Tardiphaga sp. 709: one gene and its partner. The protein of the gene in region 2 binds, or shares a complex with, the protein of the main gene of each other region. Links are inferred from orthologs where the notes say so. Each region holds a gene or a part of one and is shown on either strand. Other genes may lie near its edges.

Region 1 (4,419 bases), 2.3 Mb from region 2 along the record:
GGGAACCCGTATGAGTGGGGCTCTTCGCGCCCAAATCGAGCTTTTTCCATGCGTTTTCGCGGGTAGTGGGGGGGCCATCGACCAACGCCAAAGTTGTGGCCGGCTGACTGACACGCCCCCTGAGAGGCACGGGCCCGCAAACGATCATGAAGAAATCGTAGGCATGCGGCCGCTCATTGGCCATGACGAACTGGAAGTGCACCCGGAAGAACTTCCAGCGGAACCGGTTGTAATGTTCCGGGCGGATGATTTCACGGAACCGGACGGGGACGATGGTTGGATTCCGCCGGGCCGGGCCAGCGTCGATCCCGTGACCGACGATGGGATCGAACGGGAAGAAGTTCATCACGTCCTTGCGGGACTGGCAGTCGATCCAGTCGATGGAAGGCTCCACGGCCAGCAGCCGCAAATTGTCGCGAAAGCCTTGCGCGACTCTATGGAAGCCGACGATCGGCATATTGCCGCCGAGCGTCAGCAGCACGACGCGAGGGCCGTGGCTGCCGAGTTCCGGATCGAGTTTCAGCGCGCGGGCGAGGATTTCGGAGCCAAGGAACGACCCGGAGCTGTGACCGACCAGCACGATTTCCTGCGCTTTGGTAGACTTGGCAACCTGGACCAGATGCTGCGCGAAGCGGTCGATCCGGGCGTCCCAGTCCGGCCGGTTGCCGTGGGAGAACTGCCAGGTGAAGATGGTGTCGGCCATCAGATAGAGCAGATAGGTGTGTTTTTCGGTGTATTTCAGCAGCGAGCCGAGGACGGCCACAAACACCGCCGCAGCGCCGCAGCCCACCAGAAATCCGTGTATTCCAAGCGCCTGCAGCCCTAGCGCGAATAGCCAGGCGATACCCGCCGACCAGATCGCTCCGTTGAGCAGCAGGACGTGGGGCCAGCTGATGAAGGTGGCGAAGCGCCAATGCGCCTTCCAGAACCGGCCCATCGTGCCCGAGAAGACGAGGCCCCAATAGATGGCGATGGCGTGGATGAGCGTGCGCCAGATCGGCACGGCCAGATCGCGCTGGATCATGTCTTCCCAGCGCAGGAAGTCGTAATCGGTCGTAGTCTGCCAGCCGTCACCGGAGGTTTCGATGCGCCAGGAGGCGGATTCATGCGCGAATTCGCCTTCGGTATGGCCCTTCGGCCGGCTGACCGAGGTGGTCAGGCCATAGAGGCGGCCGAACTTGCGCAGTTCGGTCCGAAACATGCGGTAATACTGCGAGAGTCCCCGCGGATCGTATCCCTGCACATAGATGACATGACGGTGCTGGACGCGCACGCTGGTTCCCCGGACTGACGGCGGACTATAAACAGGCCGCGCCATGCGCCAAGCGCTAATTCGGCCGCGGGGTGGTGCGAGGTCTCAGCCCGCGCGATTTCCTACTGGACGTCCAGCGGTTCGGTGCCGATCGCTTTGCCATTCGAATCCGTGGTGATCTTGTCCACGCGGGCTTCGGCCTGACGCAGCAACTCGTCGCAGCGCCGTTTCAGCGCCTCGCCGCGCTCATAGATGGCGACCGACTCTTCCAGCGGCACCTTGCCGTCTTCGAGGCGCTTCACGATCGATTCCAGTTCTTCGATCGCGGTCTCAAACGTCAGCTTCTTGACGTCAGCATGGGTGTTCTCGGCCATTCGGTTTCCCGTGTGCGCATTTTGGAAGGACGGAGTCAAAGATATGTTTGAGGGCGTATTGTGGCGGGTACGTTTTGCGACCTGCGCCCCTGTCAGCGCGATGCCCCCATCAGCGCAGAAACATGGGCTGCGGCCGATTCTTTCAAGCCCTGCAGATCATAGCCACCCTCGAGTACCGAGACAATGCGGCCACCGGCGGTGCTGTCGGCCAGATCCATCAGCTTGCGCGTCACCCAGCCGAAATCCTCGGCGTCGAGATTGAGCGACGCGAGCGGATCGCGACGATGCGCATCGAAGCCGGCGGAGATGATCAGCAGTTCCGGTGCGAATTTCTGCAGTTGCGGCAGGATGAGGTTGTCGAAGGCAGAGCGGAATTTTGCACTGCCGTCGCCATCATGCAGCGGTGCATTGACGACCGTGTCGTGCTCGCCGCGTTCCTGGGATGCACCGGTGCCGGGAAACAGCGGCATCTGATGTGTCGAGCAATACATCACTGTGGGGTCGGCCCAGAAAATGTCCTGCGTGCCATTGCCATGGTGGACGTCGAAATCCACGACGGCCGCGCGGGTAATGCCGTAGGTGCGCTGCGCATACCGCGCTGCAATCGCGGCCTGATCGAAGAAGCAGAAACCCATCGGCTTGTTGTGCTCAGCATGATGGCCGGGCGGGCGGGTCGCGACGAAGGCATTGCTGTGCTCGCCCTTCATCACCGCGTCGGTCGCCGCGATTGCGCCGCCGACGCCGCGCATCACGGCTTCCCAGGTGCCGGGGGACATCGACGTGTCGCCGTCGAGATAGACGAGGCCGTTGCTCGGCGCGACATGGCGCAGCTCATCGATGTAGTGATTGTCATGGCAGAGGCTGACCACTTCGAGATCGCCCTCTGGCGCTTCGCCCCGCACCAGCGCCTTGAAGCGATCCTCACCTAGTACCTGTTCCACAGCGCGTATGCGGTCGGGGCGTTCGGGATGACCGGGCGGCGTGAGGTGATCGAGCGAGGCCGGATGGCTCAGAAGAAGTGTCGTCATGCAAATGGTCCGCAAGCGCAGGGTGCGCTGGTATGATGAGACGATAACCTAGCCGGTCAGGTCAGGTTCCGATAGGGGGGCATCGCTGGTGCGGTCGGCCCCTGACAAAGCTACCGATCAGAATTATGGATCGCTTTCTTCACATTCGATTCATGTCGTTTCATCGACACCGCCTGACGCCGCGGAATTGAAACGCGCGTTAAGTCGTGGCTGCTATCGGTGGAGGTTGCGGCATTCTGCGGAGAAGGTGCGCATATTCCATCGTCGGACTCCGCAGTGGCGCTCGCGTCTGGGGTGGGTTCGTACGCGATGAGTGAATCGAGATATCCAAGGCGCGTACCCCATCTTCTGCGTTCGGTGTGGCCGTTCGTCGCTATCGTCTTGCTGCAGGCATTTCTCGCCGGCACCAGCATCCACATCCTGTCGTCGGTCCGCGCCTATGTCACCGGCGAAAGCCGATGGTCGAAGGGGCAGATGGAGGCGGTGCATTCGCTCAGCCTCTATGCCGAGACCGGCGACGACAGATATTATCGTCTCTATCAGGCGAGCATCGCCGTGCCGCTCGGGGATCTCATCGCGCGCCGCGCGCTCGAACAGCCGGTGCCGGATCTGCGGGCTGCCTATGACGGATTCCTGCAAGGCGGCAACGATGCCGCCGACATCCCCGGCATGATCTCGCTGTTTCGCAATTTCAGCAAGGTCGTCTATCTCGCCCGAGCCATCGAGACCTGGCACGCCACAGATCCCGTGATCCAGAATCTGGTGGATACGGCCGACGCCATTCACGCCAGCGTCACCGATGGCAAGGTGGGATCGATGCGCCTCGCAGCCCTGAAGGCGCAAATCGACCAGATCAATGAACAGACCTCGCCGCTGGCAGTGGAGTTCTCCCGGCGCCTCGGCATCGGCTCCCGCGCCATTCAAGGCATTCTGCTGGTCGCCAATGTGCTTACCGCGGCGCTGTTGATCCTGCTCGGCATCTGGCGGATACGCAAGCTGCTGATCCAGCGTCAGCGCTTCGAGACGGCGCTGAAGATCGAGAAGGAGCGTGAGCAGAAATACATCTCACGTCTCGCTTTCCAGGCCTCGCATGATGCACTGACGGGGCTGGCGAACCGCCGCGAATTCGAGCGTCGGGTCCAATACGCATTGCCGCGGATCGACGCCGATGCGCGGCCGCATGCACTGATGTTCCTCGATCTCGATCAATTCAAGATCGTCAACGACACCTGCGGCCATGCTGCCGGCGATCATCTGCTGCGGCAGGTCTCGGGCATACTGAAAAAACATCTGCGCCCGGACAATCTGTTGGCCCGCCTTGGCGGCGATGAATTCGCCGTGCTGCTGGAGCGCTGCGAGCCGGATCGTGCGGCTGCGACCGCTGAGCGATTGCGGCGGACGGTGGAGGAACTGAACTTCGTCTGGAACGGACGTTCGTTCAACGTCACCGTCAGTATCGGCCTCGTCTGTATCGCGCAGCCCGACGTGACGCTGGAAGAGGCGCTGCGCGCGGCCGATGCAGCTTGCTACATGGCCAAGGAGAAAGGCCGCAATCGCGTTACACTGCATCAGCCCAGCGATTCCGAATTGCTGCAGCGGTTCGGCGAAATGAACTGGGTACAGCGCATTCACGATGCGCTGGAACAGGATCGTTTCTGTCTCTATGCCCAGAAGATCATTCCGCTGAGCGAGCGAGAGGATGGCACTCTGCATGTCGAACTGTTGTTGCGGCTGCGCGACGAGGCGGGGCAACTGGTTGCGCCCG
Region 2 (4,310 bases):
TGCGGGAATCGGCGATCCCCAACGCTTCTTCCGCACGTTGCGTCATGCAGGTGTGGACGTGGCTGTGGAGAAGGCCTTCGCCGATCATCATCCGTATACGTCCGGTGAGATCGATGCGCTGGTCCTGCAAGCGAAGCGTGATGGGCTCACTCTGGTGACGACGGAGAAGGATGTCGTCAAGCTCAGCAGCATGTCGGCTGCGGCGGAGATCGTGCCATTCGCCGTCACGCTGGCCTTCGAGGACAAGACGGCGCTGCAGGCTTTCGTGATCGAGAAGCTCAATGAGGCGCGGGTGAAATCACTCAAAAGGTAGGCTGGGTTTCGCGAAGACGCTCTACCCATCCTACGGCCTTACTTCTGACCCTTCACGGCGTCCGGATAATGCCGCGCCAGCACCGCATTCGGCACCGCATAGGCTTCCTGCCGATCCACGCTCCAGTATTTCAGCTCGTCCAGCGGAATGCGCTCGCCCGTGATGGCGCAAGTCACATAGGTGCCGGGCGACACCACGCGGAAATCGCCGTCGAGATATTGCAACTGGGCTTCGCCGTGGCCCGAGGGGCCAAATTTGTTCAGCACGGCTGTCTCCTGGATCGTCACTAAGTCGTCTCGCCGGATCGGTCACCGGCCCTGAATGTCGTCATCTCGTAGCATAAATAGGGCCGCAGCGTCGCCCAATAAAGGCGGCCTGCGCAACCTCTAGAACAGGCTGCCCTGATCGATTTTCGGCGCCTTTTTCGGCGCGGCCGGCGCCGCAGGCTTGGCCTCGCGCGGAGCAGGTGCCGTGCGGTCGCCATCGGCAGTCACGCTGACGCGGCCATCGGCGAATTCGATGCTCAGGCGCGCGCCGGTTCCGATATTGGCGGCGGCATGCAGCGCCGCGCCTTGCTCGTCGCGCACCAGCGCGAAGCCGCGGGCCAGCACGCTGCGATAGGAGAGGGCACCGAGCAACTGGCTCGACGCCTGTACGCGCGCCTGCTGGCGCTGCACCAGTGTCGTCAATGCACGGCGCGCGCGCTCAGTGAGGCGCAGAGCGCGCTCCCGATCGCGCGTGATGGCATTGCGCTGCGCCTGCGCATTGGCGAGCTTGGAGGCCTTCAATCGTGCTTCAAGGCCAGTGAAACGATCGCGGCGCTGCCGAAGCAATGCACGCGCGGAGAGGCTCAGGCGTTCGCCCGATACCGTCAGCCGCTGCGTAGCATGGGCGATCTGTGCGCGCAGCACGCGCAGCGTCAGCCCCGCGCTGGCCTGCGCGAAGCGGCGATGATGCGCGTGTGTATTTGCTTTCAGAGCGCGCGGCAGCGATGCGGTTGCGCCATCGAGACGCTGGCGCGGGATGGCGAGCAATTCGCTGAGATCCGGCAGAGCACGCGCTGCGGCGCGTAGTTCGTTGCGGCGGGATTCCTGTCCGCGCTGCCAGCACAGCATCATGCGGCGCTCGAAGCCGGATATCTCCACCATTAGTTCGGCGCGCACGGGCACCGCCATTTCGGCGGCCGCTGTCGGCGTCGGCGCGCGTTTGTCGGCGGCGAAATCGATCAGTGTGATATCGGTCTCGTGGCCGACCGCCGAGATCAGCGGGATCATGCTCTCGGCCGCGGCTCGCACCACGATCTCTTCGTTGAACGACCACAGGTCTTCCAGCGAGCCGCCGCCGCGCGCGACGATGAGCAGATCCGGCCGCGGAATCGTGCCGCCCACCGGCAGCGCATTGAAGCCATGGATGGCGGCGGCGACCTGTTCGGCCGAGCCTTCGCCCTGGACCTTGACGGGCCAGACCAGCACGCGGCGCGGGAAGCGGTCTTCCAGCCGATGCAGGATGTCGCGAATGACAGCGCCCGTCGGCGACGTCACCACGCCGATCACTTCCGGCAGCCACGGCAGCAGCTGCTTGCGTGCTTCGTCGAACAGGCCTTCCGCGCCAAGCTTGCGCTTGCGCTCCTCCATCAGCGCCATCAGCGCGCCGACGCCGGCGGGTTCGATGGCCTCGATGACGATCTGGTATTTCGACGAGCCGGGATAGGTGGTCAGCTTGCCGGTGGCGATGACTTCCAGGCCTTCCTGCGGCTTGAACCGCATCCGGCCATGGACACCCTTCCAGATCACCGCCTCGATCTTGGCGCTCTCGTCCTTGAGCGAGAAATAGCAGTGGCCGGAGGAATGCGGCCCGCGAAAACCCGAGATTTCGCCGCGCACCCGCACGTTCCCGTAAGTGTCTTCCACCGTCCGTTTCAGGGCTGAGGACAGCTCGGAGACGGTGAATTCGGGGGAATTGGTGAGGGGGGCGGCGGCTTTGGGCATCGAATCTCGGCTTTCAGGATCGTCGCAAAGTAGGGATGTCGGTCGCAAAACGCCAATCGGATATTGATCTGCAGATAACTCTGTAATACAGAGTTATCTGCATTCAGAGAATGGCGGGTATTATGGCGTCGATATTGACCTTCGCGGTCCGTGGCATCGTTTGGCTCCTTGCTGCAGCGGGCCTGGTGGCTCTGGTGCTGGCTGGCATGATTGCGGTGCCGGTCTCCAGACCCAAGGCACTGGCCTCCATTGCGGACACGGCGCGCAGTGCGTATCGCGGGGACGTTCCGCCGCTGCAGTATTTCCAGGCGAGAGACGGCTCGAATCTGGCCTACCGGCGCTACACGCCATCCGGACCGTCCGTGAACCGTGCCGCACTGCTCATTCACGGCTCGTCGGGATCGAGCATAGCGGTGCACGCTCTCGCAAAAGCGCTTGCCGCGCGGGGTGTCGAAAGCATCGCTCCCGACATGCGCGGCCATGGCGCATCCGGGACCCGCGGCGATATCGCCTATCTCGGACAGCTCGACGATGATCTTGCAGATCTCGTCGGCCATTTGCGCGGGCAGGGGCTGGCGTCGCCACTGACGCTCGCCGGGCATTCGTCGGGCGGCGGGTTCGCGCTGCGCGTCGCGGGGTCCGTCAATCAGGGGCTTTTCGCACGCACGGTTCTGCTGTCACCCTATCTCGGCCTGAAGTCGCCATCCACACGCGAGAACGCAGGTGGATGGGCCAGTCCGAGTGTGCCGCGCATCATCGCGCTCAGTGTGCTGCAGTCGTTCGGGGTGACATGCTGTTCGCAGCTCCCGGTGGTTGCTTTTGCCGTGCAACCGGGGTCGACACGCATTCTGAGTTCCGAATATTCGTTTCGGCTGCTGCAGAATTTCGGCACGCATCGCGACTACCGCCTGGATCTCGATCCGGCGAATGGGCCCATATCGGTCATCGCCGGGCGCAATGACGAGCTGATGTTCGCCGACAAATATCGCGAGGCGATGCAGTCGAAAGCCAATATCGACGTGCGCGTCCTCGACGACGCAAATCATATGGACGTCGTCAGCACGGCAAGTTTCGTCGCCGTCGTGGCCGATGATCTCGCAACGAGGTGACACCGTGATCAACAGCCAGGAAGCCAGTGCTGCGTTGATGGAGATCGAGAGCCTCAGTCGGCTGGTCCGGCAGTCGGTGTTCTATCGGCACGCCAGTACGATGCTCATTCTATGGGGCGTTGCGACTTTTATCGGTTATCTGCTCTCGTTCTTCGCGCCTGCTGCGGCTCCCGTCATCTGGTCGGTCGTCATTGTCGCGGGTGTCATCTGCGCGATCAGCATCGGGGCCCTCAACAAGAAGCGCGAAGGTGTCAGCACCTTCGATGCCCGCGCAACGGCAGCGTTTATCGCCTTCGTGGCTTTCGGCTGTCTGTGGAGCATCGTTTTCGGGAACATGGCGCCGCGGCAGATCGCAGCGTTCTGGACGACTTACTTCATGTTGCCTTACGTGATGACAGGGTTTTGGTTCGGCCGCGTCTTCGTCGTGATCGGCATGAGCGTGATCGCGCTGACACTGCTCGGTTACTTCTTCGCCGGACCGTGGTTCACGCTCTGGATGGCTGTCGTCAATGGCGGCGGCCTGTTGCTCGGCGGCCTCTGGATGCGGCGCAACTGACATGGCAGAGCTCGACGACATCATCCATCAGCCTCTGCGGCTCAAGATCATGGCCGCGTTGAACGCGCTGCATCCGGCACAAGGGCTGGATTTCCCGCGCTTGAAGAAACTGACCGGCGCCACCGATGGCAATCTCGGCGCGCATATCGAGACACTGGCGAAAGCCGGTTATGTCAGCGTCGAGAAAGCGTTCGTCGGCAAGAAGCCGCAGACAACGGTGACGGCCACCGCCGTCGGGCGCGGCGCCTTCGCGCGGCACGTCGCCACCTTGCGTGAGATCATCGCAACTGCGGAAGGCAAGTAGAGCAAAGCAAGTAACGTAAAGCTCTGGAGATTGTCATGGA

What was found.
Region 1: the proteins of xseA (region 2) and RSO67_RS12700 are in contact, whole or in part, in a cryo-EM structure (PDB 8TXR), measured with the Escherichia coli proteins. The link is inferred for Tardiphaga sp. 709 from one-to-one orthologs.

Annotation. Positions count from the first base shown.
Region 1 is NZ_CP135529.1:2,566,568-2,570,986, reverse strand. The notes cover bases 1-2,959. They hold RSO67_RS12700 (exodeoxyribonuclease VII small subunit), read right to left. Parts: upstream 1,627-2,959; coding sequence 1,375-1,626; downstream 1-1,374. Other genes in these bases: RSO67_RS12695 (histone deacetylase family protein), read right to left, coding at 1,719-2,654; RSO67_RS12705 (alpha/beta hydrolase), read right to left, coding at 1-1,273. Outside these bases: RSO67_RS12690 (putative bifunctional diguanylate cyclase/phosphodiesterase), read left to right, coding at 2,964-4,419. UniProt on the Escherichia coli protein: Bidirectionally degrades single-stranded DNA into large acid-insoluble oligonucleotides, which are then degraded further into small acid-soluble oligonucleotides.
Region 2 is NZ_CP135529.1:4,842,641-4,846,950, forward strand. What follows is about bases 1-2,849. They hold xseA (exodeoxyribonuclease VII large subunit), read right to left. Parts: upstream 2,302-2,849; coding sequence 700-2,301; downstream 1-699. Other genes in these bases: lpxK (tetraacyldisaccharide 4'-kinase), read left to right, coding at 1-313; RSO67_RS23485 (DUF2093 domain-containing protein), read right to left, coding at 352-579; RSO67_RS23495 (alpha/beta fold hydrolase), read left to right, coding at 2,424-2,849. Also shown: more of RSO67_RS23495, read left to right, coding at 2,850-3,410; RSO67_RS23500 (hypothetical protein), read left to right, coding at 3,415-3,966; RSO67_RS23505 (transcriptional regulator), read left to right, coding at 3,968-4,270; RSO67_RS23510 (DUF6622 family protein), read left to right, coding at 4,306-4,310. UniProt on the Escherichia coli protein: Bidirectionally degrades single-stranded DNA into large acid-insoluble oligonucleotides, which are then degraded further into small acid-soluble oligonucleotides.